3 regions of the Agaribacterium sp. ZY112 genome follow, and region 3 is predicted to be linked to each of the others. Evidence: predicted binding sites of a transcription regulator. Region 3 holds the regulator's gene; each other region holds the start of a gene.
The links. The regulator PhoB, encoded in region 3, activates phosphate uptake and scavenging genes when phosphate is short. The targets are predictions, from matches to a motif close to TGTCATAAANNTGTAACA.
Positions count from the first base shown of each region.

Region 1: AB1S55_RS11390 (esterase-like activity of phytase family protein) is a predicted target of PhoB. The motif match lies at 3,401-3,418, and genes of this name have one in related genera.
Region 2: AB1S55_RS14155 (phosphatase PAP2 family protein) is a predicted target of PhoB. The motif match lies at 4,347-4,364, and genes of this name have one in related genera.

Region 1 covers NZ_CP166840.1:2,612,332-2,623,079, forward strand. The annotation lists gene AB1S55_RS11380 (SDR family NAD(P)-dependent oxidoreductase) at 1-405, opposite strand, end outside; gene AB1S55_RS11385 (flavin monoamine oxidase family protein) at 555-2,855, opposite strand; gene AB1S55_RS11390 (esterase-like activity of phytase family protein) at 3,465-5,063, shown strand; gene AB1S55_RS11395 (hypothetical protein) at 5,304-5,567, opposite strand; gene AB1S55_RS11400 (DUF2007 domain-containing protein) at 5,699-6,001, opposite strand; gene AB1S55_RS11405 (hypothetical protein) at 6,276-7,190, opposite strand; gene AB1S55_RS11410 (hypothetical protein) at 7,364-7,846, opposite strand; gene AB1S55_RS11415 (hypothetical protein) at 9,346-10,748, shown strand, end outside.
Region 2 covers NZ_CP166840.1:3,257,249-3,267,996, forward strand. The annotation lists gene yajC (preprotein translocase subunit YajC) at 14-355, opposite strand; gene AB1S55_RS14135 (helix-turn-helix domain-containing protein) at 458-1,471, opposite strand; gene bcp (thioredoxin-dependent thiol peroxidase) at 1,803-2,276, opposite strand; gene AB1S55_RS14145 (malate dehydrogenase) at 2,513-3,493, opposite strand; gene AB1S55_RS14150 (dUTP diphosphatase) at 3,668-4,282, opposite strand; gene AB1S55_RS14155 (phosphatase PAP2 family protein) at 4,431-4,949, shown strand; gene AB1S55_RS14160 (MJ1255/VC2487 family glycosyltransferase) at 4,946-6,025, shown strand; gene AB1S55_RS14165 (TatD family hydrolase) at 6,171-6,962, opposite strand; gene AB1S55_RS14170 (PilZ domain-containing protein) at 7,079-7,432, opposite strand; gene holB (DNA polymerase III subunit delta') at 7,553-8,569, opposite strand; gene AB1S55_RS14180 (RluA family pseudouridine synthase) at 8,667-9,284, shown strand; gene tmk (dTMP kinase) at 9,301-9,930, opposite strand; gene mltG (endolytic transglycosylase MltG) at 9,927-10,748, opposite strand, start outside.
Region 3 covers NZ_CP166840.1:1,024,526-1,035,273, reverse strand. The annotation lists gene AB1S55_RS04550 (HDOD domain-containing protein) at 1-168, shown strand, start outside; gene AB1S55_RS04545 (dicarboxylate/amino acid:cation symporter) at 247-1,545, opposite strand; gene AB1S55_RS04540 (HU family DNA-binding protein) at 1,564-1,863, opposite strand; gene ubiA (4-hydroxybenzoate octaprenyltransferase) at 1,991-2,854, shown strand; gene phoB (phosphate regulon transcriptional regulator PhoB) at 2,987-3,694, shown strand; gene phoR (phosphate regulon sensor histidine kinase PhoR) at 3,725-5,038, shown strand; gene AB1S55_RS04520 (VOC family protein) at 5,049-5,405, opposite strand; gene AB1S55_RS04515 (hypothetical protein) at 5,574-6,161, shown strand; gene AB1S55_RS04510 (pseudouridine synthase) at 6,215-6,880, shown strand; gene AB1S55_RS04505 (alpha/beta hydrolase) at 6,885-7,811, shown strand; gene AB1S55_RS04500 (LysR family transcriptional regulator) at 7,812-8,696, opposite strand; gene AB1S55_RS04495 (pirin family protein) at 8,869-9,720, shown strand; gene AB1S55_RS04490 (SapC family protein) at 9,771-10,493, opposite strand; gene AB1S55_RS04485 (tryptophan halogenase family protein) at 10,509-10,748, opposite strand, start outside.

The DNA.
Region 1 (10,748 bases), 1.6 Mb from region 3:
TATGTGATCTAGTCCCGACAGAGCGCCAAGATAAATAGCCCTTGGGTTTGTAGCTGCTGAAAGGTTTTTGCTAATAGCTTTTGTAAGCTCTATAGGGGCAACTAGATTAGCAAGCATTATGTTATAGGTTTCTGTATAGCTGGTTTTTCGGAAGTCGAAGGTGTCAGTAAAACCTTCGTCTTCCCAAATTCCGCAAGAGAATATTAGAGCATCAATGGTCTTATTAGCTATTTTCTTAGCGACATCTTGTATGCCTTCAGCGGTGCTTATGTCGGCCTTTATCCATTCACAATGCGACGATTCAGATCTAGATACCCCAATAACCTTATCTCCAGACTGGGAAAAGTACCTTGCTAACTCAGCCCCGATTCCACGGCTAGAACCAACAATTAATATCGATTTCATTTTTCAATAAGCTCCGTGTTAGTTTCTTCCTCTTTTTCCTTCCTTCTATATGCAAATCGACCGAATATTAAAATACAAGCCGTAAAGCCTATAAAATAATATCGGTCGATAGTTAACTGATTATTCTTACAGCTGAATAAGCATAATTGTTAAGCAGGGGTAATATACACTTGCATCATAATGCTGCCCTGATTATCAGTCAGCCCAGCGCCGTATTGCCCTAGTAAATCGTCATTAATACATAGCTCTAGTTCGCCAGAAAGCCCCGCTGGTAGGGTGGTTCCATCTCCAATTAAAAAGGCATCACCGCCATTGACTCTACCAACTAACGCGCCTTCGTTTGCGCCCGGTAAGGTGTAACCAGGCTGAGCTGGTGTTTCGAGAGGGGTTCCCGTTGGGCCATACAAAGCACCGCCGTTTTCATTGGGGTTATCTGTCCACTCACCACTGATATAGAACACCTGTGCAGTAGCTCCTGCAGGAATACTCACTCCGGTTTTTTGCCAAGCGACATCAGCAAAGACGGTTACGGGCCAGCTAGGGTAATCACGATCAAAATTGAAGCTGGCACAATTAAACGTCGCATTTGAGTTGTTATTTAGCATATGAATGACACAATCCATTGCAGAGCGTAGGGCAGGTTCTGTCCATCCTCCTTCTACACCATAGTTTTCCCCTGCGAAATAAAGATCGGAGGCAGAGGAATAACATTGGTTGTAAGACAAATCCAACATGTTATCGGCTTCGTTATGTGCTCGATATAATTTAGAGCAACCGATGTAGGTGGGCTCTTTTATCCATTGAATCGTCACAGGGAAGTTCGAGTCAATGTACTGAGTGATGTCCTGACCAACCGTACTCATGGTGATGTTACGGAGTTCAGCAAGTACAAGCTCGGCTAACCGATCTTCTTCATAAGGTAAGAGCTTGAGTGAGTCGTCCTCCCAAGTGTAACTTGCCAATAAAATGCCTTTGTCGTCAGGTTTGCTATCCCATGCTAAGCCATATAAATCTTGCACAAACGTATCAGTAACAATGATTTGTGGGATTTTGCAATCTGGGTAATTATTTTTATTCCAATATTGCCCGGTTAAAGGGAAGAATAATTTACAACTAGAAATATTATGTTGGGTATGTGAGGTGGTTATTTTGGCATCTGGTAATTGAGTTTCTGAAAACCCAGAAAACTCAATCGACATTTGAGCTGCCCATTGGGTAGACGAAACAACAACTTGATCATACTGTTGCCCATTAGGATATTGTGGTGAGTACACTAGCACACCACCGTTAGGGTTCTTTTCTATTTTGCTTATTGGGCAGCTTACATAAAGCTTACTATCAGCATGTAAGGATTTCTTCGAGTCACCAGGAATATCAGTATAATATAAATACTCGACCAGAGATTGGATGCCCTCATAGATCGGCGGCGCTAGAGGTTTAGAAGAGGAATCATAAACGCTCTCATTAAAAAAGGGCAGGGATGAGGGGCTTGTTAAACCTTCAACGGTTTGTAAGTTGGAATCAAAACCAAAAAAAGTACAACGCAAAAACCACAACGAGCTAATACTATAAAAAGCACCCCAGCTGCCATCACCTGTACCGATGGTATACAATAAACTGGCTTGTTCAGCACTCATGCCAAAGCCGCCGACATTACCATTAAAAGTAAGTGGGTCTTTAATACTTTGGGTTATTTCTTCGACCGACATAGCCTCTGCCAGTACCAAATCGTTGAAGGTCATGGTTTCATAGTGAGCTACCATTTTATTCCAACAGATTAACCAATTCTCATTGTTGTGCGTGTAGTAGGTATGGGCCGGAATTGAGAATTTAGCACCGAACTCATTCACTTTTTTGTTGAGTTCTTGCAAAACAACATTATCTGGTGGGCTTTCTTCGGGCCATGAAATCAAACTTGGCGAGTCTGTTTGAGCACCTTGTGGCCCATAACCTTCATTAATGTAAATGCCGGTATTGCCAGGTGCCGCACCTGGGTTTGGAAATGGCGTCAGTATTGCCTTGTTATCCCCAGCTTCACTATTTAAATAGTATCCCAAAATACTATTGTCATCTTCTGGTTTACTAAAAAAAGGCATGCGCATAGCACCCAGTTCCATACCTGCATGGTCCAAATTATCGGCACCACCACCTTGTGTGTCTAAGGGGTTTTTTGTTGTAAATAAACGCCCGCCGATTCTTCCACTGGCTTCATAGATTGTTACATGATACCCGCAACGCAGCAGCTCTCTTGCCGTTGTCATACCTGCTGCACCAGCCCCTACGATAGCGACTGTAGGAGCGTCTCCATGTACTGTTGCCAGACCATTTGGAGATTCTTGTAAAAGCTTAAAATAATCAAATCTAAAATCAGCAGGGTTAGGAAATTTAGGAATCCAGTTGTCTGGATCACTGGATATGGTTTTCAGGTTGTGGGTAATTCCGGGTTTCATAGCTTTTCCTTAAGTAAATTAATGACTTTATATTCGAATTTTCAGAGCAATATAATGAGTACTACGAATTCTCTCGGATTACTGAGAATGTAAGCTCATACTTAATAAACGATAAAGTTTTTAAAACGGGAAAATCAAAAAAAACAGGCCGATCAGACTAGATCGATGCAACTGTTAACTGAGTATAACAAGCTTGATTTTTTATTAATGCATTAATAAGTGCCAACCATCGATACTTATTCCAATAGTGGTGTAGCAAGCATGAAAGACATTAAAGAATGTAGGGCTATTAATTAAAGGCGTAGATTTAAATGGTTAAAAATAGATGACGACAGCTTAAGTCCTTGATGGTTTAACGCCCATTAAAAAGAAAAGTAATAATCCTTTCAGAGGGGAATATGCCACCTTTTCAGCATGATTATTTTGCCTCTTGGCTTGGGCGTAAGTTGGGCATAATAAAGTACCATTCGAGCATAAGTCGTTGACTCCTAAAGTTATTTCTAAACCTCTGGCCTTTTGATTGAAAATTAAATTTGTAATAAATATGTCGTTAATATGTAAAACCCTGTCACTAGCATGCGCTGCTTTAACACGTTCAGGGTATAAGCTATGTATAGAAAAACCATAATCTCTTTAAGTGTATTTACGTTGCTAACGGCATGTGCCGGCGATGATGGCGAAAAGGGTGAAAACGGCGAAAGTGGTGCGGACGGTACTAATGGCACGAACGGAGCAAGCGCGACTAACGGTCTAAACAGTTTGGTTGACCACGAGCTACTTGCATTTGGTAATAGCGAATGTGCCTTTGGTGGGTTAATGATTCGCTCTGGCTTAGATAACGATACAGATGGTGTTTTGTCCGATAGCGAAGTGACTTCAACAGTCTATGACTGTGACGCCAATACCGTCGGCGTACAGGGCTCTGCTTTACCTTACATGGTATTACGTAACGACATAGAAGATGGTGCAAAGCCAGGTGCATTATTTGAAATCCGTAACGGTGGTTATGGCTCCGACATGGTTAAACACCCCAGCAATGCCAAGCAGTTTTACGCCTTAACTGATCGCGGGCCTAACGCTACCTACACTGGAGCACAAGGCAAAGGTAAAATATTCCCAGTTGCAGATTACACACCGCGTATAGGTCTATTCGAACTTCAAGCCAACGGTGATATAAAGCGTATCGAAGACATACTCTTAAAGCGCCCAGATGGAACGTTAATTACTGGTTTGCCGAATAGCTCTGCATTAGGTGGAACAGGTGAAACGCCATATGCTGTGTTAGAAGATGGCAACATTGAAGTGCTTCGTGAAGATATGGGCTTGCCCTACAATGAAACCACCAACCCAATACAGCTAGATGATTATGGCTTAGACGGTGAAGGTCTAGTGGCCTTATCAGATGGCACCTTTTGGGTAAGCGACGAATACGGCCCACATATGGTTCACTTTGCTGCCGATGGAACGGAGATAGGCCGCATTAATGCCTTTGCAGGCGACGACCGTGTAAGCTTTAACCTACCTGCCGAATTTGCCAACCGCCGAGCCAACCGGGGCATGGAGGGTTTAGCCATAACACCCGATGAAAAAACACTTGTCGGTATTATGCAATCAACCATGTACAACCCTAGTAGCGCAGTAAAGGCCTTAGATATTGTGCGTATTGTTACGATAAATACTGAAACGGGTAGTGTGGCGCAATACTTATATAAGCAAGAAAAAACGCAAAACTCTCAGTCTGGTATTTTTGCCTTAAGTGCAACTGAGTTTGTAGTTATTGAGCGCGACGGTGCTTTCTTTGCTTCAGATGCAAACGCAATGAAACACTTGTATAAGATTGATATTAGTAACGCAACAGATCTAGAAAGCATTGCCGATTCTGGTGTGTGGTTGCAAGACGCTGAGCTTGGCTTAACAAAAGACGGACAAACACTAGAAGAAGTCGTTCTTAACGAAGGCTGGGATGGCTTAAGCAGCATTGCACCTGTAAGCAAAACTTTCTTGGCCGATTTGGTAGCAGAAGTTCAATACCCACACGACAAGCTAGAAGGCATGTGGCTAATAAATGATTCAACCATTGGCGTCATCAATGATGACGATTTTGCAACATGGTCGAGTAGTGGTGTGCTAGAGCAAAAATACCTAGATGCAGGCCAAAGCGTTATAGATGCTAATAAGCTGTATATTATTGAAGATCTGAACCTTTAATAAAAAAACGCTCAATGCTGTAAAGCCCGCACTTGTTATACAGGTGTGGGCTTTTTTATTGGTTTGTAATTTGTGTTGCTGTTGGATAGAGCAGGGGGGGCTAAATAAAGCAGGGTATGGTGAGCATGAGTGGCGTAGAAAACTGGGCCAACTGTTTTTTTACCAACTAGCACTGATGATGCCTAAGTACTAAGCCTATGTAAGCAGATATATAAGGTATCGATTCTTTAAATCGTGAGGCTAGGTAGTCAATTTAAAATTAGTTTCGCAGAGCTCGTCTGAAGCGTGGTCAAACCACCACCAGCTTACTAAGTCGCCTGTGGTTAAGCATTTAAAGGTGAAAACAGAAGCTGCATCATAATGGCTATGGCCAATATGGCTTAGCTCATAAACCTTATCTACTACTATCTCTCCATGAGTAAAATCGGGGTTTGTGTGTAGAGCGATATATTTCCCGCCAATAACGAAAGGGTGGTCTCGCCATGTTGATCCATTCATAGCCATAGTGGTACTTAGCACCTTCAGTAGGTTTCTTTGTCTAGTGAAATTTTATAAGGATTAAGGCGGTTTGGCGTAGTAGGTGGTTTGAGGCTTGTTAGTCAATAGTAAAGCAGTTCCTAATTCGAAACTGGGCGCTAGGTGCGCTCTGCTTGGCAGCTCCAGCACGTTTCAAATGCCGGATCATTATCTTCTTTGCATTGAATACAAACCCAAGATTCGCCTTGTTGCTCACCAACGAGTGTCTCTATGGCGGCTTTGCCTTTATTAAAGTCGGAATCAGCAACCCAAAGCTCGGGCCAGGTCTCCAAGGGAGAAAGCTCACCCATGCCACCCGATGAATACTCGTTACGAAGTACCGACTCTATTCCTTTCTCACACAAATAATTACGGGTATTTTCCACAATTATTTTGTTTTCGTGTGTGTAAATTAACTTCATTTATTATGCACCTATTACACGGAGAGAGAGGCGAGTGCTTAGTTGTGAGACTTCTTCTGAAACTGTGGTTTTCATCAGGCCGTAAACTCAGGTTGACTGTTGGAAAGTCTTATCTTTCAAGGTCTTTGACTCCTTGATTTTAATACATTTGCATGAGGCCTCAAATCAATTTTACTCGAATCGGAGGCAGAAACACTTTTAGTTAAACCTTGCCTCGAGGTTATTGTCTTTAAAAGTGTCCCTGACCCCGTTTAACACTGCTTAGTACTTAGGACTAAAACTCTTTGCTGATTTTAAAATGGTATGAATCTGTTGACCAGATGCGATATTTTCCATTCGCGAAGGTGCCTGTTGTGCGCGATTCGGTTGAAACCATTTCAGGCGACGCGATATGCCAGTTGTTGTACCAAAAATCTTCACCCTGTCCCATGGAAACGTTGAATGAGTCACCATTGATAGATAAGACGCCATTGAAGGCAAAGTGAAGCTTCTTCGGAACGTTGTTTCCACCACGGCTGTGAAACATCTTTGTGGTATCGCTATTCACTGTATCGTTGTACCACTGAGCTGGCTCTTTGTTATTTTTTCTTCCTGCGCCGACATCAATAGTGAGCTTTGAGCCGTTGTTGCCGCTTGTAGTCTCAACACCTCCCCAGGGTTGCCCAGCCGTGATCGAATACTGATTGCCATAAACAAATTCGATCGATTCGATGCCATCCTTACCCTCGAAAATAATATCGTTGTTATGCTCCTTGGTCGATGGAATCTCTAGCTTACCTTTCTTATTTCTTAATATCGATTCGCCCAAACCCTCGGAATCGCCAGTAAATCTACCAACAACAGGGCCGTTCTTCGTCTTCATTATCTTCAGCTCTATTACGCCTTCTTCAAATTCAGCTGCCTTCAAATCAAACCAACATTCTCCTTCTAGATTTTCTGGCACATCATTGAATGCACCAATCATTTCCGATGTGTCTGCATCAAAATCATCGCCGAAACCATCGGCACTCAAACGCAAAGTCGGCAAAGTGACATCGTCATAAACGAAAACGCAGCCCAAGCCGTAAAACAAGAAACCGCCCATGGCAAGAAGGCCTTCAGCAGGGTACTCGCCTACAAAATCCTTGTTTTCATTCTTGGTTGTGTTTACTTCTGTCTTTTCATCTTTTGTTAGTTCTGCTGTTGTCATCTCAATATCCATATACAGTGATTTTGACTACTCATAAGGCTTTTCGTCTTCCGCCCCGCTTTAAACTGTGCGGATCAGTTAGTGATGTTAGGATTTCTAAGCTTGTTATACTTTTTCTACCAGTTGCTTAGATATCTACGAATTGAAACAAGCTAGGCTCAACCCAGTATTTTCTAACCACAGGTGTAATTAGTGAGGTCGAGGTGGTGATGGCTTTTGCCACTTTGGTTTTTGCATTGAAAATATTTGTACCCATACGTTTCCGTACTGCCATGTTTTTGGACTTTACATTTGACATCATTTTTAGAAAAACCCACATGAGACGGTACTAGGCCGCCAGCATTTGGTGCAGTACAAAGCAGGTGAAGGTCGACTTCCTCTTTGGGGCCGAGCTTAAATTGATAACCATTTTTCGTATTATCGTTGGGGAACGTTTCACTAGGACCACTAACAAAAAAAGTGTACTGCCCACACTTAGATTCACCTCCTGTGCAGTTGGGTGCTGAGCAATAATAATTTGAAGGGCCTGTGCATTTTATTGTATATGTACCAATGTTTTGGTCACTGGCATAGACAAGGCTTGACAGCGACACCAGAAGAAAAGCGACCATCGGCAATGCAGTAGTCATACTTCTATAAATTGTATTAGCTAACATATTAATCTCCTTATAAATATAATTTCACAATAGTAATTACTGGGCATTAATGAGGTTAGAGAAAGTTTTAAACAAGCAAATGATGCAAACAAGGTAACTAAATGACCTCTAATCTCATTTTTGTTGCCCCAGTTTTCGTAAGAACCCGCACAGCGGCTTGGCAACCTGGCACTTAATTACGCAGGGTTTTTAGTGACAGACTGGCAGGTCCGTTGCTGCCACTTAATACTGATGCCGAATTCATATACTAACCGCGACACTTTTAAAAATTAAGAAGGTGAGTTGTAAAATAAGCCTTATCCCATTCCGGTAAGAAGGGTAGGTAATGGCTTATATACAACTCACTTATGAAGAAAGAGTAACGCTTTCAGCCCTAAAGCTGCAATCTCTCGATAAGAGGGGTTGCAGGGGTTCTTGGTCGCCACACTCGACTCTATATCCTGAACTCACACGCAGTCGCTGCTTTATTATCGACGGGGTATATCGGCCCTCTAAGGCGCAGTGACGAACAAGAGCAAGAAGGCGTCGCTCGAGGAAAAATCGACATTACTCCAGCGCCTATATGATGCTTGTTCGTAAGCTTTTAAAGATAGGGGGGATTAGCCACGAGACTATTTACCGCTATATTTGGCAAGATAAAGCTCAGGGTGGTGACTTATGAACCCACCTTAGGTAAGTGTCAAAAAATAAACAATAGAGACACACAAGACGTAATCTTGCTGAATGTCTGCGTGAAAATCCACAAGAGCAACACAGTCCATTTATCCAGCCGGTAGAAACCTTGGTGGGCAAATTGATATTCGGATGTAAGGGAGGCATCGATACTTAGACGGCTTACTTCGGGCCAGAGGTCGCGTGTTAACTTAGCTACTGAAAGAGCGAATGACTGCTAAGTGATGCTACTAACAATAAAACAGTCCTAACAGCACACCCTCAACCGAGATAAGCTCTTAAGCGACAGACGACTTGTTACAGCTAACGATAGAAATTTGCAGCGAGTCAGTATCATTGATGCCATTGATTTGGCTGGCCTACGGACTTGCTTTTTTGCTGCAGTAGCACCTCGATTTGCGATCGCTTGGTCCTTTCAGCAACACCAAGCGACTATTCCATCCCCAGATCTTAATACAGTGCTGATCAATTAAGGTTTCGAAGAAAGGGCGCTTCACACTGAGTATCTTTTCTTGATGACAACACCACAAAACCAATGTTTTAGTGTTGGAAAAAAACACAACTAAGGTAGCAAATACCGTCACTTGCTTAGGGGATGATAAGGGCTGATTTGCTGCTGTCTGAGTATTAAACACATCACGAACCTAAGCGATTAAACCTGAACAAACCCAGCTCCTAAGCGCGATACAAGCGGAACCAGTGCTCATGTTTCAGCAAAACCCTAACAAGAAAGGTACAACTGTTAAAAGGTATTAAGACTTTTTGTTATTACGTTGGAATAATGCGCGGCTTAAGAATCTAAACAACATCAATAGAGGAAGGGCTTTGTGCGCAAAGGTTTAAACGCTCTAGCATTTGGCGCCATATTAATCAGTGGTTGTGGCGGCGGCAGTAATGGTGAGAGCTTACTTGCAGCGCCTTCTCCTGCGGACACTGTTAGCCCCATAGTTACGCCAAGCCCTACACCAAGTACTGCACCAAGTGCTACGCCGAGCCCTACACCAGAACCAACTTTAGTACCGGTTGCTCCCGCTGACGGTGCGCTGCTTAGCTACGATACAGGCTTTACGGTAATGCATGTGCGCAACGCTGACTATGAAGGCCAGAGTGTGATTGTGGCGGCAAGCTACGAAGGCACAGTTATAGCGATGAACTATGACGGCGAAGTGCTGTGGTCGAACCCACTTTCCGGATATATGGTCAGAGATTTGTGGGCGGGAGACCTCGATAACGACGGTATCGATGAGATACTTGCCGCGCTGTCCGACGGCAGTATCCACGCCTTGCAACTGGTCAGCGGTGACGCCTTTTGGCAGGCCCCGTTTAAAGTCAATGATGTACCGATGAATGCGGTCACCACTGTTCGTAGCGACAATGGTACCTATGTCGCTGCCGGTGGATTCGATAAAAACATGTATTACCTCTCCGCTACAGGTGAGCTACTAAATACGATCGAATCTTCTACCTATAGTACGCTGGAACCCTGGGGTAATGACCGCTTTTTCCTAGGTCGTGAAATAGGCAAGGCGCACACAGCGAATTTTTTACGCCCCATCCCTCAAGCTGACGGAACAGATCACCTGTTAATGTTAGGCACGCAGAATCACATGCAATCTGCCGGTGAGTTATTTGAATTTGACACCATGGCGTTAAGCCCCTTGGCTATTTATGACGTGCCTTTTCACCGTCCGATTGGCCACATGAATGTGGTCGATAGCAACAAGGATGGCCGCTATAGAGTGTTATTGGGCTCATCTGAGCTGTCTAATCAGCGTGGCATAGCGGTGAACCTTGGCGACGGCGGCTCTCAATACCATGATTTAAAAGGTATAGGACGAACAGGCTATCGTGTAACACAAGCTGAAACAATTCCCGACGGCAATAGCTATCTGCACCTATTTCTTGCTGGCACCCATATTGTTTTACTTCCCGCCAACTTTGACGAAAGCAACAAAGAAACGATTGCCGGTAACTATGCCTATAACGATATGTGGCGCGATCGCATCAGCGGACGTATTTTATTAGCTAGCGCCCAAAGTGGCGGCAGTGCTATCCACATTCTGAACACTGAACATGCCGGCTGGAAAACCGCATTTAGCGAGCTAGAGCCTCCGGGTAAAATTCAAACCATGAAGCAGAACTTTGCCTCTGCCCGCCAGCAACTAACAAACTTCACTAAACCACAGCATGAACGCGCCCCAGATCCTGTGTATTTAACCGCAGCGGACTC
Region 2 (10,748 bases), 2.0 Mb from region 3:
TTAAAGCTAATAATTAAATAGCTTTGATCGTACCTTTTGGAAGTACCGCATGAACACTGGCTTTTTGAAATTTAAGCTCAACACTATCTGCAGCTTTAATCGTTACATAGGCTTCATCAACCTCGACGATTTTACCTAATAGGCCGCTACTCATAACCACTTCATCACCTTTACCCAAGGCATCAACTAAGCTCTGATGCTCTTTTTGACGCTTACGCTGAGGACGGATAATCATAAAATACATGAATACAAACAAACCACCTAAAAGCAGAATGTTTAAAAAACCGGCATTGGGGGACGCAGCAGGAGCACTGGCTTGCGCTTGAGCAGCCGCTTCAGCGATGAAAAAACTCATGAGTAACCTCTTGATTAGTATAAAAAATCAGGCGGCAACTCTACTAAAGATGAGCTAAGTAGGCAATCAAGGACTAGCCAAGCTAGCCCTTAAATAGCGAGATTATGCGTAATCCCTGAACACTTTACGGAAAGTGCTTGGTGAAAGCCCCGTCCAGCGTTTAAAGGCATTGGTAAAGCTGGTGCGATCAGAAAAATCCAAAGTCGAGGAGATACGATCTATGGACGTTTGTTGGCGAATCAGATAATCAATAGAAAAGTGAAAACGGACTTTATCGCGTAACTCTGCAAAGCTAATACCTTGCTGCTGTAAACGACGCTGTAAAGTGCGCTTACTCAGGTTTAGCTCTTCTGCAATGTGATCAATACTCAGAGAGCTTTGACCTATGCGACGTTTAAGCACCTCAACCACTTTACCTGAAATACCAAGGCCTTCTGGTAAGTCCGCAGCAGCCTGATACTCATCTAGAGTTTTCATTGATCCGCTGGCAAAAATGGCTAAATCTTCGGTTTTGCGCTGTGCACGCGCATTTTGTAAATCCATCATACAGGCTATTCCTTCCGCCGTGAGTTCAAGCAACAACATGCTTGCCTCATCCATCGCTGTGTCTACCACCTCGGATGAGACAAAACACACCAGCCCGCGCTGCTTGTCACCCATATCCAGGTTTATCCCTAAGTAGGCGCGGGTCTGCATTAGATTATAAGGATTTTTGTCGCTTTTTGTAGCATTTGTCGAACAATTTTCACTCAAAACAAAACGCGACTCTTTATGCTCAGCTAAAACACCACACTCTTGAAGGCTAACATGCTGACCTGGAAACAAATTCTCTGCATCGGAAGAAGCACATACCTCAAAGACTTCTGGAGACACCGGCGTTAATACTGCACCATTTTGCATTCCAAACTGGACACTGGCGCTACGCAACAGCAAGCTCAAAACTTCATTAAACGAGCCGAACTGCTGATGATTCACTATCAGTCGATATAGATCACGAAGATAAACACTACTGGCTTTTTTCTCAAAGCATGCAGACGTAAATTGCTCGCGATTGAATCGATGGGTCTCAGCAGATAGCTGCCCTGACTCTTGTTTTATCTGGTTTGAATCGGTCACTCAATTTCCAAAAGCGCACATTGCTTATGCGATATAGTTATCAGCAGATGTAAATACATGGCTTTCGATTATAAATTTTAAATTTAGATTTGCACGTCTATTTCAGCACCGATGACGCCAGCTTGGGGATAAAAGCGACAATATTAGAATTGTATGCGCAAAAGCACACTTAGGCAGGATAACGAACGCATAAAGGGCGAATAATATTCGTACTTTGGAGTGATGGGAGTATGAGTAAGAGAAGTAAGATTGCACTTAAACAGGCGAGAACAAAAGCGACTGATTAAAGATTATAAAGCCACAATTAAATCATGGCTTTATAATTAACAAACTAAAGCAAGCTATCAAGCTCAACCAATAAGTCTTCGTGGTGTGTTTTAGTTTTAAATTTATCCATCACCTTTAATAAACGGCCATCTTTACCAATGATAAAGGTGGTTCGTATCAGGCCCATAAACTCTTTACCCATAAACTTCTTTAAACCCCAGCAACCGTACTTCTCCGCAATTTTGTGGTCTTCATCAGAAAGCAAGGGAAAATTTAAGTCGTGTTTTTCAATGAACTTAGGTAAGCGTGCGACAGGGTCTGGGCTAATACCAAAGACCACTGTATCTCTCTGAGCCAGCTCTGCTTGGCTATCTCGAATACCACAAGCCTGAGTTGTACAACCAGGCGTTAAAGCTTTAGGGTAAAAAAACAAAACAACATTCTTTTCACCTACAAACGACGACAAATTCACTTTTTCGCCATCTTGATTTAACAAATTAAACGCAGGGGCTTTATTACCAACCTTTGGGTGTGACATACACTCTCCTAGCTCTAATGACTTTTAACACTTTTACTTTTATATATTAAGCGCTTTATTTACCAAACATGCATCTTAGCTTGCTAGCGCCCTTAATGCCTTAGCTAATAAAAAATGGCAATGACTTAAACAAACATAGCAGTAGGCCTGCCAACTAAAATAGACGAATAACACGCAGGCAAAAAAAAGCGCAGAATAAACTGCGCTTTTTAATACGACTTAAAAGCTTAACTGGATTAAGGCAATAATGCTTTAACCGCGTCGCGCTCTTCTTTAAGCTCGGTTTCAGTAGCGTTCATTTTCTCTTGTGAAAACTCACTGATCTCAAGACCTTGAACAATTTCCCAATCGCCATCTTTACAAACACATGGGAAAGAGTAAATCAGGCCTTTTTCTATACCGTAAGAGCCATCGCTATAAACACCCATGCTCACCCAATCGTTTTCAGGAGTGCCGAGTGCCCAGTCACGCATATGGAAGATTGCGGCATTCGCTGCAGAAGCTGCAGAAGATGCGCCACGCGCTTTAATGATTGCTGCACCACGCTGCTGTACATCAGGAATAAACGTGCCTTCGTACCAATCTTGATCAACCAGGTTGATCGCATCATCACCATTCACTTTAGCAGTGTGCAAATCTGGATATTGAGTAGCACTGTGGTTACCCCATACCGTCATCTTGCTCACATCATTAATGCTCTTGCCGATTTTCTCAGACAGCTGAGACATGGCACGATTGTGATCCAAACGCATCATCGCAGTAAATTGGCGAGGGTTAATATCTGGAGCATTACGCTGAGTAATCAAGGCGTTTGTATTAGCAGGGTTACCAACAACCAAAACTTTAATATCACGTGAAGCGTGATCATTAATTGCTTTACCTTGAACAGAGAAAATCGCAGCATTAGCTTCAAGCAAGTCTTTACGCTCCATGCCTGGGCCACGGGGACGCGCACCAACAAGCAAAGCATAATCTGCATCTTTAAAAGCAAGATTAGCGTCATCAGTGCAAACCATGCCGGCAAGCAAAGGGAAAGCGCAATCTTCAAGCTCCATTGCTACACCCTTTAATGCTTCTAAAGCAGGCGTAATTTCAAGCATTTGCAAAATAACTGGCTGATCTTTGCCCAGCATTTCACCAGCGGCGATGCGGAACAACAAGGAATAGCTGATTTGACCAGCGGCGCCAGTTACGGCAACTCGAACGGGTGCTTTCACAATATATCTCCGTTAAATATGTATGTTTTGAACAATCGTCGCGCATTATAAGGAAAACGACGAAAAAGTCATGTGGCAGAAAAAGTGCATTAAATAGACATCACCCAAATAACGCACCAAAATAAAGCAAAATCATTTAAGGCCTAGCTACAAATGAAAATTAATCAGCGCGCCCTAACACATAGACTGATAACGAGCCTCTAACTCACTATAAATACACTCTTTAGTGCACTCAGCTCCTGATAACTGCGCAAGGATTTCCATCAAATGCTCATTATCTTCTTTGCCAGCCCAGAGCTTAATATAGCTGCCCTCTTTGTAACCGTGATCTTGGCGAAAGATGTTAAGCACATTTTTTGCGACATAACGAGTAAATAAACTATCAAAGTCTAAACCAGCAAGACGCATTAAGCCTGCAAAACCTGCCACATCAAAGGCTTTACTTTGCAAAGTATTCAAAGCAAATAGCTCTAGGGATTCGCGAAAATCCCCCTTAGTTTCATCAACAAACAGTTTACTCTCTAGTTCTTGCGCAAGTGCTTCATAATTAGAGCTTTGCTCCAATGCGATACTGATACCAAAATGCCAAATATCAATCAGCTCAAGTTCAACTTGCTCTATATCTGGCTCTTGCGCTTTCCACCACTTCCAACCGTAATGATCTAACAGCTCAGCACATTCAACCCAAATTGCTCGATACCAAGCATTACCAGCTTCACGCCAGTCCGCATTCACCTTAGTATTCATTGCGTCTTGCAGTTCCAGCATCGTGATTAATTGTTGGCGCACGCTTGGTATTCCCCCACAGATAAAAAAGTGCGATGGTAGCACAGAGCGCTAAATCACTCACCACTGTCACAAAAGCATCACAAGCAAGACACAAGATTGTCATTTTTACTGGCTAGATTGAATAGAACCTCAAAAAGCGAGAATTCCGATGCGCTTATTACAAAGCATTCATCAGGTAGATGTAGATACCTTTATATGGCTAGCTCAAGCGCGTTGGCGCAAGCAGGCTGTAGGCATTGCTCGCTTTATATCAACCAGTGCCGACGGCCCCCTTTACGTACTGACAGGGCTTGCTTTTTTATTCAGCCAAAATTGGCTTGTGGCAAAGGTTATGGCTTTATGTTTTATTATTGAACGTGTTTCTTATAAGGTTTTTAAAAGCCTATTTAAACGCAATCGCCCTCCCCAAGCCATTCCTGGCTTTGAAAGTGCTGTAAGACCTTCAGATCAGTTTAGCTTCCCATCAGGTCATACCTCTGCCGCATTTATGATGGCTTGTATGTTTTCTTATTTCTTCCCAATGCTAACTTGGATTCTATTTCCTTGGGCGTTATGCGTTGGAGCTGCCAGGGTGACTCTTGGTGTACACTTCCCTACCGACATACTTGCCGGCGCAGTTATGGGATCTTCCGTTTTTTATCTAGTGGTTTCTTATATTTCTCTATGAAAATTCTTTACGGTGTTCAGGCCACCGGAAACGGCCATATTACGCGAGCACGGGCGATTAATACCTATCTTGCAGACAATGGAATTGAAGCAGACTTTCTTTTTTCAGGACGCGAGCGTGAGCTATTTTTTGACATGCAAGCTTTTGGCGACTGGCGCTGCTGCAAAGGCCTCACGTTTCAGCACGAAGCCGGCAAAATAAAACTACTTAAGACAGCTCAAAAAAACAGCCTATTGCAATTGTGGCGCGATATAAAAAACCTCGATTTAAGTCAATACGACTTAGTAATGACTGATTTTGAACCCATTACAGCGTGGGCCGCCAAGCGTCAAGGCAAGCTCTGTATTGGCATGGGGCATCAATACGCATTTCACCACGATGTACCCCGACGCGGGCATTCACTCGCTGGCAGCTTAGTAATGAAACACTTTGCTCCAGCCAATGTTGAACTCGGCCTGCACTGGCACCATTTTAATAGTGAAATACTACCTCCAATCGCTGAAACACATACACAGCCAGACCCTGTGGACCCCAATAAAGTCTTGGTTTATTTAGGTTTTGAAGAACCCGAGCAAGTGATTCAGTTATTAGAGCCATTTGAAAACACCTTATTTGTTTTCTATGGTCCCTTTGCACAATATGAAAGTCGTGGTCACATTCAGTTAAAACCCCTCTCTCGTGAAGGCTTTAAAAAAGACCTTGCCAGTGCTTCGGGTGTGATATGCAATGCTGGTTTCGAGCTAAGCAGCGAGGCGATTCAACTAGGCAAAAAACTACTGGTAAAACCCTTGCACGGGCAAATGGAGCAACTCAGTAATGCAGAAGCTCTTGAAGTGCTTGGTTTAGGTTCATCAATGGATAGGCTCGATAGCAATGCAGTAAAACGCTGGCTCGAGACCCCCGCCGCAAAAGCCGTAGGCTACCCAAACGTTGCCGAAGCCATTGTTCGTTGGTTAGCCGCTGGTGACTGGGAAAACAAAGAGAAGCGTCTTGAGTTAATCCAATCACTTTGGCAACAGACCAATGCAAGTGGCATCTCAAGTTTTGATAGGGAGCCTATGCCTAGCTTGGCCTAGCAAGCAAGCTTGTCAATCAGCTTAAACCTGCAAATATTGAGCGCAAATCGGCACTTATTTCAAATAGGTGCCGACTGCGAATCAGCAGTGGTAAATTGAACTCATTCAGTATCAATCACACAGCAAAGCGATGCACGCTAGCAATTTATTTTACTGATGTGGTAACGGCCCGATTAAATAAGTTGTAAAAATTCTCTGTTGTCGCCTCTGCCAATGCTTCTAGGCTAATACCTCTGTGATCGGCAATAAACTGGGCAACTTCACGCACAAACTTTGGCTCATTGGGCTTACCACGATAAGGCACTGGCGCCAAATAAGGCGAGTCTGTTTCTACCAATAAACGCTCAAGCGGCACTTTTTTCGCAACTTCACGTAAGTTCTCAGCATTTTTAAAGGTTACTATGCCAGATAGACTAATGTAATAACCTAGATCCAGGGCTTTTTCGGCCATCTCCCAATCTTCAGTAAAACAATGCAGTACTCCAGCGCTATCTGTTGCGCCATGCTCTTTTATAAGCGCTAAGGTATCGGCCTTGGCTTCTCGTGTATGCACAATCACCGGTAGATTTGTTTGAGCACCAGCCTGTAAATGATTAATAAAGCTTTGCTGCTGCACTTGTGCGCTGTCTTTGGTGTAGTAATAATCTAAGCCGCTCTCTCCTAGAGCAACCACCTTGGGGGCTTTAGACCACTCGACCAACTCTTCAACACTATAAATCCTAGCGTTCACATCGGATGGATGTACCCCTACAGAAGCAAAAATATCATCATGTTGAGCGGCAATGTCCAATACGGCCTGCTTGTTTTCTTCACTAATACAAACGCAAAGCATCGCACTAATATCGCGCTCACGCGCAGCATCTAAGGCTTTTGTTAAGTCTCCACCGTATGCCTCAAGCTTGAGACGATCTAGATGGCAATGAGAATCCACTAACACAATATGACCTTTATCCTTAACCCATAGAACACAGTTGCTTATTTATGTAAGCGACTGTGTTTAAAATCTAACAACTGAAAACCCTAAGAAAGAACACAAGCTGATTAGCTCGTGTATTACATCGTGTGCGTTGGACGCTCTGACTCTAAAGAACCAGCTAGGTAAGTTTCAATCTTACTTGCTGCGGTATCGTCTTCACCGCTGAACTGAATGCCAACACCTGCTGCGCGGTTACCTTGTGCCCCCTTAGGTGTAATCCAAACAACCTTACCAGCAACAGGAATCTTCTCTGGCTCATCCATAAGACTCAACAACATAAACACTTCATCGCCAAGGGCATAACTTTTGTTTGTTGGAATAAACAAACCGCCGTTGTTGATAAAAGGCATATACGCTGCATACAACACGGCCTTATCCCGAATAGTGAGGGAAAGTATACCGTTACGTGCGCCGCCGCCAAGTCCACCCATTTTTTTACCTAATTCCTAATCTGTATAGCTTGCGCTATTAAATATACATATCTAACTAAAGTAGTGAAAAGCAAAGTCATTGTCTAGCTCTTGTGGCTCAATACGAGTAGCCTCCGTGCTTTATAAGCGTCTTTGTCGCGCATTCATTCTACGCGCCAACTGAAATAGACTCTGCCAATCCATAACCATGTCTTCGCATTGTAATAAGCCATTAAGATTGGCCCCACGCTGTAATTGCGCCAAGCGCTGCGAAAGCTTGTCATGCAAGCGAAAGAAGTAATGCTCCTCCAGTATAGCAAGCTGATCAACCAAGGCTTGCAGCTCTTGAGCCACGGGCTCCTTGGCCATTTTAAAGCGCAATAAGCTTTCAAGCATAAATAGCTGCATCTGCATTAACTCTAGCGTCTCACGACTCTGCCACGATGCCGCCAAGGCGATAGCCCCTATTTCGGCCCGAGCAAGAGATGACAGCTCGGCCCAGAGCTTGAGCTGAGATTCAGCATAATCACCATCCGTCCACTTTTTCGCTTTTAACGGCGCTCCGCCAGCTTGGCGCAGCCAGTGCTGGGCGTTTTCCAAACCCTGCTCTTTTAACCACGCCTCAGATGCCCGTGTGCTAGGCAAACTTAAGGTCATGCACTGACAACGGCTGCGTATGGTCGGCAATATAGCGCTCACCCTATCGCTTACCAAAATAAAAATACAGCGGCCAGCAGGCTCCTCAAGACTTTTTAAAAGCGCATTTGAGGCATTAACGTTCATGGACTCTGCCTGCTCAATTAAGACGAGCTTGGGCCCATCAAAGTGTGAGGTTTTAGCAACAAAATCGACACAGTCTCGCACCTGATCAACTTTAATTTGAGTCGCTTTCTCTTCTGGCTTTAGCAGGAAGAAATCTGGATGCGAGCCGGCATGTAAAAGCTCACACCCACGACAACGACCACAGGCGAGATCATCAATAGGAGAATGACACAGTAAAAATCGGGCCATTGCTTGGCCCAGCTCCTCGATTCCCAAACCGTCAACGGCATTGAGCAATATCGCATGAGGCAGCCTACCCGCTTCAAGACTCTGGCAAAAACCGGCCCATAGACTCTCTTGCCACGGATAAGGTGGCATTGCAGTTTGTGGAATCATCTAACTTGTCTCAATAAAAGCTTTATTATCAACTAAAAGCACGTTACAAAGCAGCCTTAAATATCTGCTTACAAACTGCGACCATCAAATTCATTTTATGACCATCGAACTCATTTACCAAGATTCCGATCTCATTGTCACCAATAAGCCCTCTGGCCTTCTCTGCGTACCTGGCTTAAGTGAACCCGATAACCTCTTTGATCGAGTCAAAAGTGAGTTCAAAAATGCGCGAGTGGTTCACAGGCTAGATATGGCAACATCAGGCTTAGTTATCTTTGCACTTAATCACGAAACCCAAAAAGGCTTTACTCAGCTATTCGAAAAACGACAAATGCAAAAAGAATATTGCGCCGAAGTTTATGGAAAAATTGAACAGCAACATGGGGAGATCATTAGCCCAATGATGTGTGACTGGCCTCAACGCCCTCGTCAAAAAATCGACTGGCATGAGGGAAAGCCCGCACACACTTTATACCATGTTCTAGAAACCAAACAGGAATCGACCCGAGTTAAATTGAAACCTATTACAGGTAGAACGCATCAATTAAGGCTACACATGCTGCAATTGGGCCATCCTATTTTAGGCGATAAGTTTTACAATTTAGAAAGTTCAGAGAAGCAAGCGAGCCGCCTTTTATTGCATGCCGAAGAGCTAAGATTTACCCACCCTATCAGCAGAGAAGTCGTGCAACTAAGCTGCCCTCCCACTTTTTAAGCTAAATACACAAAGCTTAAACCTTTAAATATTCAAATAAACTTGCGGCTATGTCTTTTTGCACACTCACTAATGTCTGCCCTGCATCAATCACAGAAAAACGCTGAGACTCAGCTTTTGCCCGCTCCAAATAACCTGACCTTACACGATCAAAGAAGACAACTTCTTCTGATTCAAAGCGGTCCAACTCAGCTCGAGCCGAGGCACGCGCCAAACCAACTTTGGTTTCAATATCAAGCAACAGAGTTAAATCAGGCCTTAACGTTTCTTGCACTAAATTCTCAAGAGTGCAAATATGCTCAAGACTTAAGCCTCTGCCCCAGCCTTGATAGGCATAAGTTGCATCGGTAAAGCGATCACATAGCACCCACTGGCCCTTAGCCAAGGCAGGTTTTATACAATTATTTAAATGCTGAGCTCGCGCTGCAAAAACCGTTAATAGCTCAGCAGTAGGGTCAAAGTTTTCATCACGCTTTTTTAACAACAGTTCACGTATTTCTTCTGCTAATGGTGTGCCACCGGGCTCTCTTGTAACAATGACGTCTATATTACGATCACGCAGATATTGCTCTACAAAAGCAAGGTTAGTCGATTTCCCAACGCCCTCTGTGCCTTCCATAGTAATAAAACGAGCTTTGCTACTCACGATGATTCCTTTTCTTTTTTCGCGGATTCTTGTGTGTCATCTTCTTGATACTGAGAGCGATAATTGCTTTTACGCTTGTACTGATAACGGCGTACAGCTTTATTATGCTCTTCCAAGCTGCTGGAAAAATAATGTGTGCCATCACCTTTGGCAACAAAATACAGACTGTCACCTTCTGCAGGGTGCAAGGCTGCGTGAATAGCAGCGCGACCGGGCAAAGCGATGGGTGTGGGTGGTAAGCCATTAATTCTATAGGTATTGTAAGCCGTCTTTTTACGTAAATCTGCGCGTGTGATGTTGCCGCTATAATCGTCACCCATGCCATAGATGACCGTAGGGTCTGTTTGCAGACGCATATTTTTTTGCAAGCGACGTACAAAAACACCCGCTATTTCTTCTCGCTCTTGTGGCGCACCGGTTTCTTTCTCTACGATAGAAGCCATAATTAAAGCCTCATAAGCCGTTGCATAAGGTAAGCCTTCAGCCCTATTAGCCCACTCTTCTTCTAAGACTCGCTGCATTTTTTTGACTGCCCGCTGTAAAACAGCTAAATCACTATCCCCCAGACTATAAGCGTAGGTATCAGGAAACATCCACCCTTCCAAAAAGGCGACATCCAGCCCTAAGTCGGAAGCTTGTTCAAGTTGAATATCTCTTGGAATATGTTTTTTTAGCCGCTTTTCTGTACGCAACACATTTAATGCATCATCTGCGCTCATGCCCTCAACAAAAGTAATTGAATACTGAATAACATCTGCAGACTGAAATTTATCGAGCAAGGACAAAGGGCTTTCGAGTGCATCCAGTCGATATTCACC
Region 3 (10,748 bases):
AAGCAACTGCTCGCCAACCAAGGTTATGGCAGCATACTGCCGGCTCCTATTGATAAAAGCATATTTGACGCATTGCACTTAAATGAAGAAACGGCCAAAGAAACCGTGGCTAATATTTTAGAATCAGGCAACGACCTTGATGCCATTGCCGAGAAAATGCGAGGCTAAAAAACTAAGACTAATAACATTGAAACCACTAAAAAGGGCGATCAAAGATCGCCCTTTTTAGTGCAGCTAGAGCCTGGCTTACTTCTGCGCCAAGACTTGTGTCTCACCTTCGGATTTCGCCACAACCACTGCACAACACGAATCACTCCAAACATTCACAGCGGTTCGCATCATATCTAGGATGCGATCGGTCAGCAGCAACAAGCCTATACCTTCAGCAGGTAAGCCAATCGCCGCTAAGATAATAGTGATCGCAACCAAGCTGGCGGCTGGGATACCGGCAACGCCAATGGAAGTTAACAAGGCCACAAAGACGATGGTGAACTGGGTCACAAAACTTAATTCCAGACCATAGGCCTGAGCAATAAACATGGCAGCGACACATTCATATAAAGCGGTGCCATCCATATTGATGGTCGCCCCGAGTGGCAAGACAAAACCTGCAGTCTTATTACTGACTTTGGCATTTTGCTCTACGCACTTCATGGTTAGAGGCAAAGTGCCAGACGACGAGGCGGTAGAAAAAGCCGTTAGTAGGGCAGGGGCCATCGCTTGATAGTGGCGCCAAGGGTTAACTTTCGCTACATACTTTAAAACCAGTGGCATAGTTATAAAAGTATGGGCAAGCAATGCTGCAAAAACCGTCAACATAAACAACAGCATCGGCTTAATACCAGCAAAACCGGTGGCCATCACCACTTTACCTATAAGCCCCAAGACCCCTAAAGGCGCGAACTTCATAATAAACATAGTGATCAGCATCATGGTTTCGAAGACGCCTTGCCAAAAATTCTCGAGCACACTGCGCTTTTCTTTGGCAACTTGCATCATAAAATAGCCAAAGAGCACACCAAAGGTAATCAACCCCAACATCTGACCTGCCGCTGCAGCGCCAATAATATTCGGCGGCAACATACGCAAGAAAATAGCAGCTAAGTCTGAACTGCCCCTGCCTTCAACCATGGCCAATTTCGCCTGCACAGCACTGTCATCACTAAGCGCCAGTAAGTCACGGGCAGGCTCGCCATCAATAATGCCTGGAGCCAATAGGTTTACAAAAAACAGGCCCACCATAATAGCCGCAAAGCTCGATAGCAGATAAAACGCTAAGGTCTTGCCGCCAATTCGCCCCAAATCTCGCCGCCCAGCGATGCCGCTTACCGCACAGATCATGGAAGCAAGCACTAAGGGTACAACCACCATTTTTAAGCCATTTAGAAACATATCACCTAAAAAGGCAAAGCTTTCGTAGATGTTTAAGCCTAAAAAAACCGTCGTTTTATCAAAACTAAAACCCAGTAGACCCGACAGTAATTTCAAGACGATAGGCAACGCCATCGCCACCAGAATTTGTTGATAAAGAGGAAGTCTCAACACCTGTTTTCCTTATTAAATCTACTTATTATGTGGGGGATTAAGTGCATCTTTTAAGGCTTGGGCCGGACGAAAGCGCACCTGCTTAGAAGCAGCAATAGTCAGAGCCTCTCCCGTTTGAGGATGACGCCCCTGTCGCTCAGCACGCAAATAAGCCTCAAAAGTACCCAGCCTGGGTAAACTAATACGTTGCCCTTTGGCTAGCGCTAAGCTCAGCTGTTCAACTAAACAATCAAGTACCAGCTCCGCCTCAGCAGGTTTCAAAGACGCACTTGCCACAATTGAATGAAGCAAGGCTTTCTGCGACGTCTTCTGCAACATAGATGCTTCCTTGAAATGCCGTAATAGAGCCAACATTAGAGCACAGCCTCGCATGAGCGTAAAATCGGCCTTTCTTCACTATAGACTCCTGCGCTATGCTCGCCGTAAGCAAGCACTGATTTGAACTATGACTCTCAATAAGAAAAAAATACGCGCCTATATTGCCCTCACCCGTCTCGACAAACCCATTGGTATTTACTTAGTTCTATGGCCGACGTTATGGGCACTTTGGCTCGCTGCCGACGGCCTACCTAGCTGGCCTAACTTGTTTATATTTATTGCCGGTGTGCTGCTAATGCGTTCAGCAGGTTGCGCAATTAACGACTTTGCAGACCGCAAAGTGGATGGACACGTCAAACGCACCCAACAACGCCCGCTAGTTAAAGGTACGCTAAGCAGTAAAGAGGCGCTGAGTCTTTTTGCAATACTATGCAGCCTAGCTTTTATACTTGTGTTATTTACGAATCAACTGACTATTCTATTAAGTTTCGGGGCTGTCGCTCTGGCTTCGCTCTACCCCTTTATGAAGCGCCACACGCATATGCCACAAGTCGTGCTTGGAGCCGCTTTTGCTTGGGCCGTGCCCATGGCCTTTAGTGCTGAAACTGGCTCGCTCAACCTGCCCAGTTGGCTACTTTTTACAGCCGTGATTCTGTGGACCGTTGCTTATGACACATTTTATGCCATGGTTGATCGTAAAGATGACTTAAGGATAGGGGTTAAAAGTACCGCCATCTTGTTTGGTGAGGCTGATAAAGTCATAACCATGACCCTGCAAGCCTTAATGATTTTTGCACTTATTTTAGTTGGCCAACGTTTTGAGTTGGGTATTTATTACAAGCTCAGTTTAGTTGTTGCAACAGGGCTTTTTATCTACCAGCAGTGGTTAATACGAGATAGAGAAGCTAAAGCCTGCTTTAAAGCCTTCTTAAACAATCACTATGTTGGTATGGCGATATTTTTTGGTATTGCCTTAGATTTGGCACTTTAAATGGCTTAATTGCGGATTTATTACACTTAAATTGCAAACAACCCTAAACTTGTCATAAAAGCGTAACCAAATCTTTATTAAATCTGTCACACGGAAATAGAGCCAAAGACAAGTAGAGTTGTAGCGCAAATGATGAACCAAAAAACCATTTTGATCGTTGATGACGAAGCCCCTATTCGGGACATGCTACGCGTAGCCCTCGAAATGGCCGAATACCATGTTATTGAGGCAGAAGACGCCAAACAAGCACATGCCATCATTGTTGATGCTCAACCCGACCTTGTTCTACTTGATTGGATGATGCCCGGCACCAGTGGTATCGAACTTGCCCGTCGCCTCAAACGAGATGACCTCACCCAGCAAGTTCCTATCATCATGCTTACGGCAAAAGGTGAAGAAGATAACAAAATCCAAGGCCTTGAGGTGGGTGCCGACGACTACATCACCAAGCCTTTTTCACCACGTGAATTGGTAGCACGCTTAAAAGCCGTATTGCGCCGCACTCAGGCCGTAAAACCTAGCGAGCCGATTCATGTTGATGGCTTATGCTTAGACCCAATCAGCCACCGAGTCACCATTAACAATAAAGCAGTACAAATTGGGCCTACCGAGTATCGTTTATTAGAGTTCTTCCTTACCCATCAAGAGCGTGTTTACAGCCGTAGCCAACTACTCGATCACGTCTGGGGTTCCAATGTTTATGTTGAAGAGCGTACCGTCGATGTTCATATTCGACGCCTGCGTAAAGCCTTAACGCTTGAAGATCACGACCGTTACATTCAAACTGTGCGCGGCGCGGGTTACCGCTTCTCTAACAACGTCAGTGTGGCTACAGAATAAAGCCAGCACGACACTCATAAGATATTCTTTATGCGCAAGGGTTTAGCCACCGAGATCCGGTGGTTTGCTGTCTATTTCTGCTCGATTGTTTTTGTTGGCTTATCGTTTGATATTGGCCGCGAAGCCGCAATTTTTGCACTCGCTACTTACCTTATCTGGATTTTACGGAATCTAGGCCAACTGGAAGATTGGATCGCTTTAGCCCGTATTGGCAAAGTGAAAAAGAACAACTTCTTTGGTATTTGGGGTGAAATGGCTGACGACATCAAATTGATGGCCCAGCGACACGACAAAGAAAAGAGCCGCCTGCAAACCGTCGTTAGCCGTGTTCAGCAAATGACCTCGGCTTTAAGCGATGCCGTAATACTCGTTGATCAACGCGCCAATATTGAATGGTGGAACGATGCTGCCGGCCCCATGCTCGGTCTGCAGAAGATAGACTTGGGTCAGCGTGTTACCAATATTATGCGCGAGCCTCTGTTCCAGAACTATTTTGATACCGAAGACTTTAGCGAACCTCTTGAAATAGAAAACTACAAAAACGAAGAACAACAACTGCTCTTCCAAGTTCACCCCTTTGGTGCTGGTGAATGCCTTATTGTCGTTCGCGATGTCACACGTGTTGCCAAACTTGAGCAAATGCGCCGCGACTTTGTCGCCAATGTAAGCCATGAATTACGCACACCACTAACGGTCATTCGCGGTTATGTAGAAACCTTGATAGACATGCCCAATATTCAGCCAACACTGCAAAAGGCATTGCAGCAGATGCACGAGCAAGGCATGCGTATGACCTCTTTGGTGAATGATCTAATCACACTCACCAAGCTCGAAACGGATGACCGCACAGGCCAGAACAGCAGTGTTAACCTGCACAAGCTATGCGGACTTATCATCAACGACGCTCGAGCCATCGACCAGTGTGGTCACACTCTTGTCAACGAAGTCGCCGAATCTATCTATATTCGCGGTAGTGAAAAAGAACTGCGCAGCGCGATTAGTAACCTTGTGTTTAACGCCGTCAAATACGCTGCCGGAGATACAGAACAGGGTCGTAACATCCGCATTTGGACTCAAACACATGGCCCTATGTTTGACTTACATATTAGTGATGACGGTGTTGGCATAGACCCCAAACATATACCGCGCCTAACCGAACGTTTTTACCGTATCGATGGTGGCCGCGCGAGCTCTGCCGGTGGCACAGGCCTTGGGCTAGCCATTGTTAAGCATGTATTAATTCGTCACGATGCCATATTACGTGTGACCAGCCGACCGGGCAGCGGCTCCACCTTCACTTGCGCCTTCCCAGCAGAGCGCATTCAAAAAGACATTAAAGGCTAAGTTGTAGAACTTAGCCTTCGCGCTGCCACATAGCTAACTCATTACCACTGGGCTCGATAAAGTGAAAACGACGCCCGCCTGGAAAAGAAAAGATCTCTTGGCTTATCTGCCCCCCGCACTCAAGCACCTGCTTATAGCTCTGCTCAAGATCCTCAGAATAGAGCACTAACAACGTAGCTCCTTGCTCCGCTCTAGACCTAAGTTCAGAGCGGTAGAAGCCACCACTTAAGACGCCATCATTAAAGTCTATATAGTCAGGGCCGTACGACTGAAACTGCCAAGCCAATAAACGCTCAAAAAATATTTGTGTCGCCTCTAAATCACAGGCAGGAAACTCCAAATAGTCGATTTTGTGGTGCTTACTCATAATCACTGTCCTATTGATTCACTTTTTATGTCGCTCAACTATATGCTTGGTTGCGCTAAAAAACAGCTACACACGCCATCCAGTATTAGGCCTATAAACTCTGCAACTAGCAAAGCTATGCAAGCTTTCAGCTCTTGGCTAAAGTTAAAGCAAGCAGATGGAATGCCTATGACCATGTTAAACCTGCACGTTATAAGTAACGAGCAGAGCACCAGTGACAGCAAACTCAATAAGCATCAAAGCTATCGCTGCCTAATAGAAGGGCAGGAGCGCTTCCTGCTTGAACACTATCGCCGCCTTAATGTGATGCAAGAGAGTGAAATTATTGACTTGGAAGACTCTCATAACAGTTTGCACATAGTCCAGCATCACAAAGCTGGGCGAGAGCTGGTTGAAATAAATTCACTCAGTGAGCATACTAGCTGGCAACTCAGAGACACTCAGCTAATTGATACAGAAGGTCACTGTATCGCCGTATATCGACACACTGGGAAGCAATTTAGCAACTTACTTTTTAATATTAGCCAACTTGAAGCACTCGATACCATTGTTACCGATGCACACCTTCAACGAGTATTGCTTGCTATGTTCAAAGCTCCCCCACAGCCACAAGATCCTCTCAATAAAGTAGTTAGTCTTTTTAAGCACAAAGAACAACTCAACGAGTGTTTGCGGATTAAGTTACTTGGCTGGAATCAGAGCTATAGCTTAGCGCTAGCCCTAGTGCTCATTCACCTAAGTAGAGGCGATAGCTAGAGCCACTGTATAAGAGTCCTGTACACTACAGATCCACACTGTAGCGAAACACCATGGCCTTAATCGTATTACTCAATAAACCCTATGACGTACTTAGCCAATTTACCGATGGCCAAGACCGATCTACGTTGGCTGATTATATTAACGATGACAAATTACGTAAGGTCTACCCTGCAGGCCGCTTAGATCGAGACAGTGAAGGCTTAGTTGTGTTGACCGACAACGGCCAACTTCAACATGAAATTGCCAACCCTAAAAAGAAACAAGAAAAAGAATATTGGGTACAGGTAGAAGGCGAAATTGATCAACAAGCACTTAGCCGCTTGTGCCAAGGCGTTGAGCTAAAAGACGGAATCAGCCTACCTGCGCAAGCAGAAACACTGGCTAGCTCAGAGCTCGAAGCACTCATATGGCCAAGGGTTCCCCCCATTCGCGAACGCAAAACCATTGCAACGTCTTGGCTTAAATTAACCATCCGTGAAGGGCGCAACCGCCAAGTGCGCCGTATGTGCGCAGCTGTTGGCTACCCTTGTTTGCGCTTAATACGCGTACGTGTCGGGCAGTGGCGCTTAGCCAATAAGCTATTGCAACCTGGCCACTATGAAGTTATCGAAGTGGCAGACCCAGCACCAAGAACAAAATATAAAAGAAGCCCGAATAAACACACACATAAGCATCGCGGTGCTCAGCGACAAAATAAACGCTCGGCCCCCAAATAAAATCATGAATAAACGCGTTAATAAGATCATCACCTATATAACAGTAAGCCTATGCGCCACAGCAACTGCTTTTTATTTTTCTATATGCTGGTACTTTAGCGGTTTAGTACTCTTTCCCTATTACGATGCACAAGCCGTTAAAAGCATACAGCTGCGTGAATTGGCAGATAATGTAGAGCGCATACAAATGCCCAGCCCTGTCTCGGGCATCATCGATTTTTGGTACATCAAACACGAAGAACAAGCACCTTGTGTTGTGATTTATAACCACGGTTGGGGCGAACAACGCTTGCAAAGCGATAAATTTAGCCCCGCGTTTAACGACTTTAAATGTGCCGAACTGCGCTATGACATGCGTGGTCATGGCCGTCGTGTTGGCGAAAGTGTTGGCGGTGGACACCTAGAAAAACAAGAATTACAGGCCTTGCATCAATGGCTTATAAAGGCAAAAGGTTACCGAGAAAATCAAATTGCTTGGTTTGGCTTAAGCTGGGGAGCGGCAACAGTATTACAAGCCGCTTCCCTAGATAGCCGACCCGCATTTGTTGTCTCCGACTCGGCGTTTCAAGATTGGGAAAGTGCCATTTTCGAACGCGGCGTCAGGCAATACGGAGCATGGGTGCTCGCATTTAAAAGCGGGGTTAACTTGATGCTCAAACTTCGAGCTGGAGTCAGCTTCTATGATGCTAGCCCTCTTAAATCGGCCCCAGCTATCAAGGTGCCCGTCTTACTTATCCACTCGCAGAGTGATACCGCAACAGCCAGCCAGCAAAGTTTAAACATCAGCCGGCAACTGCGTAGCCCTCATCATTTTCAGCACAGCGACTGGGGCTCGGATCACGGTGACGATATCCTGACTCGCCCCAAAGAGTATCAACAGCTAATCAAAAACTTTGCCGCTAAGTACGCTCCTTCTTTTGGGCAAAAATAGCTAACTTACCGCTTTTAACTCTGCCGCAAGCTGTCTTACCGCAGGCGAAGCATAACTTTGATTTGCAGTCACAAGATAAAGCTGAATATAGCGCACACTGCTAAAGGCCAAGTTTAACTGAACGAGTTCACCCCGCTTCAGCTCTTGCTCTATTAAGGGCTGAGGTAAAAACGCAAAGCCCAAACCCGCCTTGACCGCAGCCAAACAACTCGAAAAGTGACTCAAGGTCCAGCGCTGTTCCGAGCCAAGCCAGCCCACATTCTGCTCTCTGCGCCGACCGGAATCGCGAATAAGTAAATGCCGCTGAGCTGCCAGTTCATGCTCGCTGATGTCATTTTGCGCCGCCAAGCTATGTTGCTTATACACAACCGGCAGCATAGCAACAGCACACAGAGGCTCACTTAAGAAACCCGGTGGTACGTGAGGAGTAATAGCGAGATCGGCTCGGCCTTCAAGTAAGGCCTCATCGGTACCACTTAAGGTTGTCTCCAGAACACGAATATGTACATAAGGTTGTTGCTTAGAAAAGTGTGCCAAGGCGTCAAACAAGCGATGTATCGGAGCTAGAGTTTCTACAGCAATGCTGATTTCACTTTGCCCAGCTTCAGCCAAACAGACGGCAGCTTTATCAAGGGCTGCAGCTTGATCTAACAAACTGCAAGCTCTGCGATACAAAAGCCGCCCCAGCTCGGTCAATTCAGCTTTTCTGCCCCGAATGGCTAAGACTGGTGCTGGTAAATGCTCTTGTAGCTGCTTAATAGCGTAACTCACACTGCTCTGACTTTTATTGAGCGACTCAGCAGCAGGCTCATAGCCACCTTGCTCGACCACAGCTCTAAAGGCTGCCCATTGCTCCAAACTAATCTTACTTAATTTAAATGACATACATTTATTATCTCGATGAATAGCATTCAATATTCACACCCATCTATCTATTTTTCAAATATATGATGTAATCAAATACAGCAGAGTAATAACGCAGATAAGAGACCCCACTTAAGCACTGAGCTATCACCAGCAGTTCAGGCGCTTAAACACATCAAGAGGAGCAGGGGATATGAGAGAAACAAAGCTAATGCATATTTTTACAGCAAACACAGCCACCGATGGAGATGGTGTGCATTTGTTACGCGTCTTTGGCGGGCACAGGCTAGAGCTATTTGACCCTTTTCTCATGCTCGACGAATTTGGCTCCAAACAAGCAGATGATTATATTGGTGGCTTTCCTTCCCACCCTCATCGCGGCTTTGAAACCATTACCTATATGCTAAAGGGCAAAATGGAACACCGTGACCACATGGGTAACGTCGGTTTATTAGAAGATGGTGGCGTGCAATGGATGACAGCAGGCAGTGGTGTTATCCACTCAGAGCTGCCCAAACAAACCAAAGGTGAAATGAGAGGTTTTCAGCTTTGGTTGAATCTTGCCAGTAAAGACAAACTACAAAACCCAAGCTACGAAGATGTACCTGCTAACAAAATACCTATCTATGAGTTAGGCAAAGCTAAAGTTAAGGCCATTGCCGGCTCGTTGCTGATCGAGGACACCCTAGTTGAGGGATATTTCAATAAAGACACGACTAAACCACTCTACCTGCATATAGAGCTAGAAGCAGGACAAAACTTAACACTGGCCGTTGCTAGTGAACTGCAAAGTTTCATTTATAATTTTGATGGTGAATTAGAGCTAAATGGAGAAACACTCAACAAACAAGAGCTAGCTAGATTCAAACAAGCAGGACCTATTCATGTTAAAAACAATAATCAATTTAGCAGTGAATTTTTACTCATTGCAGGAAAACCACTGCAAGAACCCATCGTTCAGCACGGGCCTTTTGTGATGAATAGCCAGAGCGAGATAAAGCAAGCTATTCGCGATTATCAAGAAGGAAAGCTGGTACAAAAATAAGTTGATATTCAAGCTAGGGCTTATGCACTAAACCCTAGCTTGAAGTTAGACTATGATTTACTAAGACGCTTATTCTTAAGCGCAATTAACTTTCTAATCTGGCCCATAGATGCAGCAATAAGTGCTGCTGCCTGTAAATAGCCTAACTTGTGCAAAGCAAGTGTTTGTTCATCATCTAATTCGGCTATATTTTTTTCATTAATGGTATAAATACCATCATAACTTTTTTGCTCGCCATCAATAAAGCTAACCTCTATACGCGCACTTTCTATCAGCTCCAGCTCTACCATTTTCTCAACAAACTTATTATTTGACTCAACGCCGGTCATCAGCGAGCCAAGCACTTTATTCATATTTTCTAAGTAAGGGCTTGCAGAGCCATCATCATTAAATAGCGGTTCTCCTTTATCTTCCTGAAGGCGCTTACTGTCAGCATCAATACTTAACACAGCTTTCTTCTCTTCAGTATCCCCTCCCTGATATGCAACCATAAATGGTTGTCGACGAACATGCAGAGGAACATAAGTCGCATTCCAATCATTACCCTCAAGAAATAGATTTTCACCTGGTTCAAAAGCAAACAAAGCAAATAAACCAAAACGGCCTGTTTCAGCATCTTTCATAAAGACAACGGGGTAATCAAGCACCAAGCTCCTTAGCTCATCGGCAACAACAGGAACAAAATGGACACTTTCACCAAATTGCTCACCACGCTCAGTGATGACTTTTAAATTCTTATGCTTATTACTATCTAATAATTCAGGCTTCGCCACTAGATTTACTCCTTGTTAAACTTTCTGCAAACCGAACTCATGAATTTTATTAATTAATTCACGGTTTTTCGGCAAATTCTGCACCCAATTATTGGATACTTTTTTATTCATTAAAAAACTAGACTCTGCTTGCTTAAGTGCACTGTCACTCATACCAAGGTGACTCGCTTGCGTCTGAAAGCCCATACCATAAAGTACATATTGATAGCTGGCCGCAGGAAACACTTCTGCCGCTCTATCAAAGTCATCATGCCA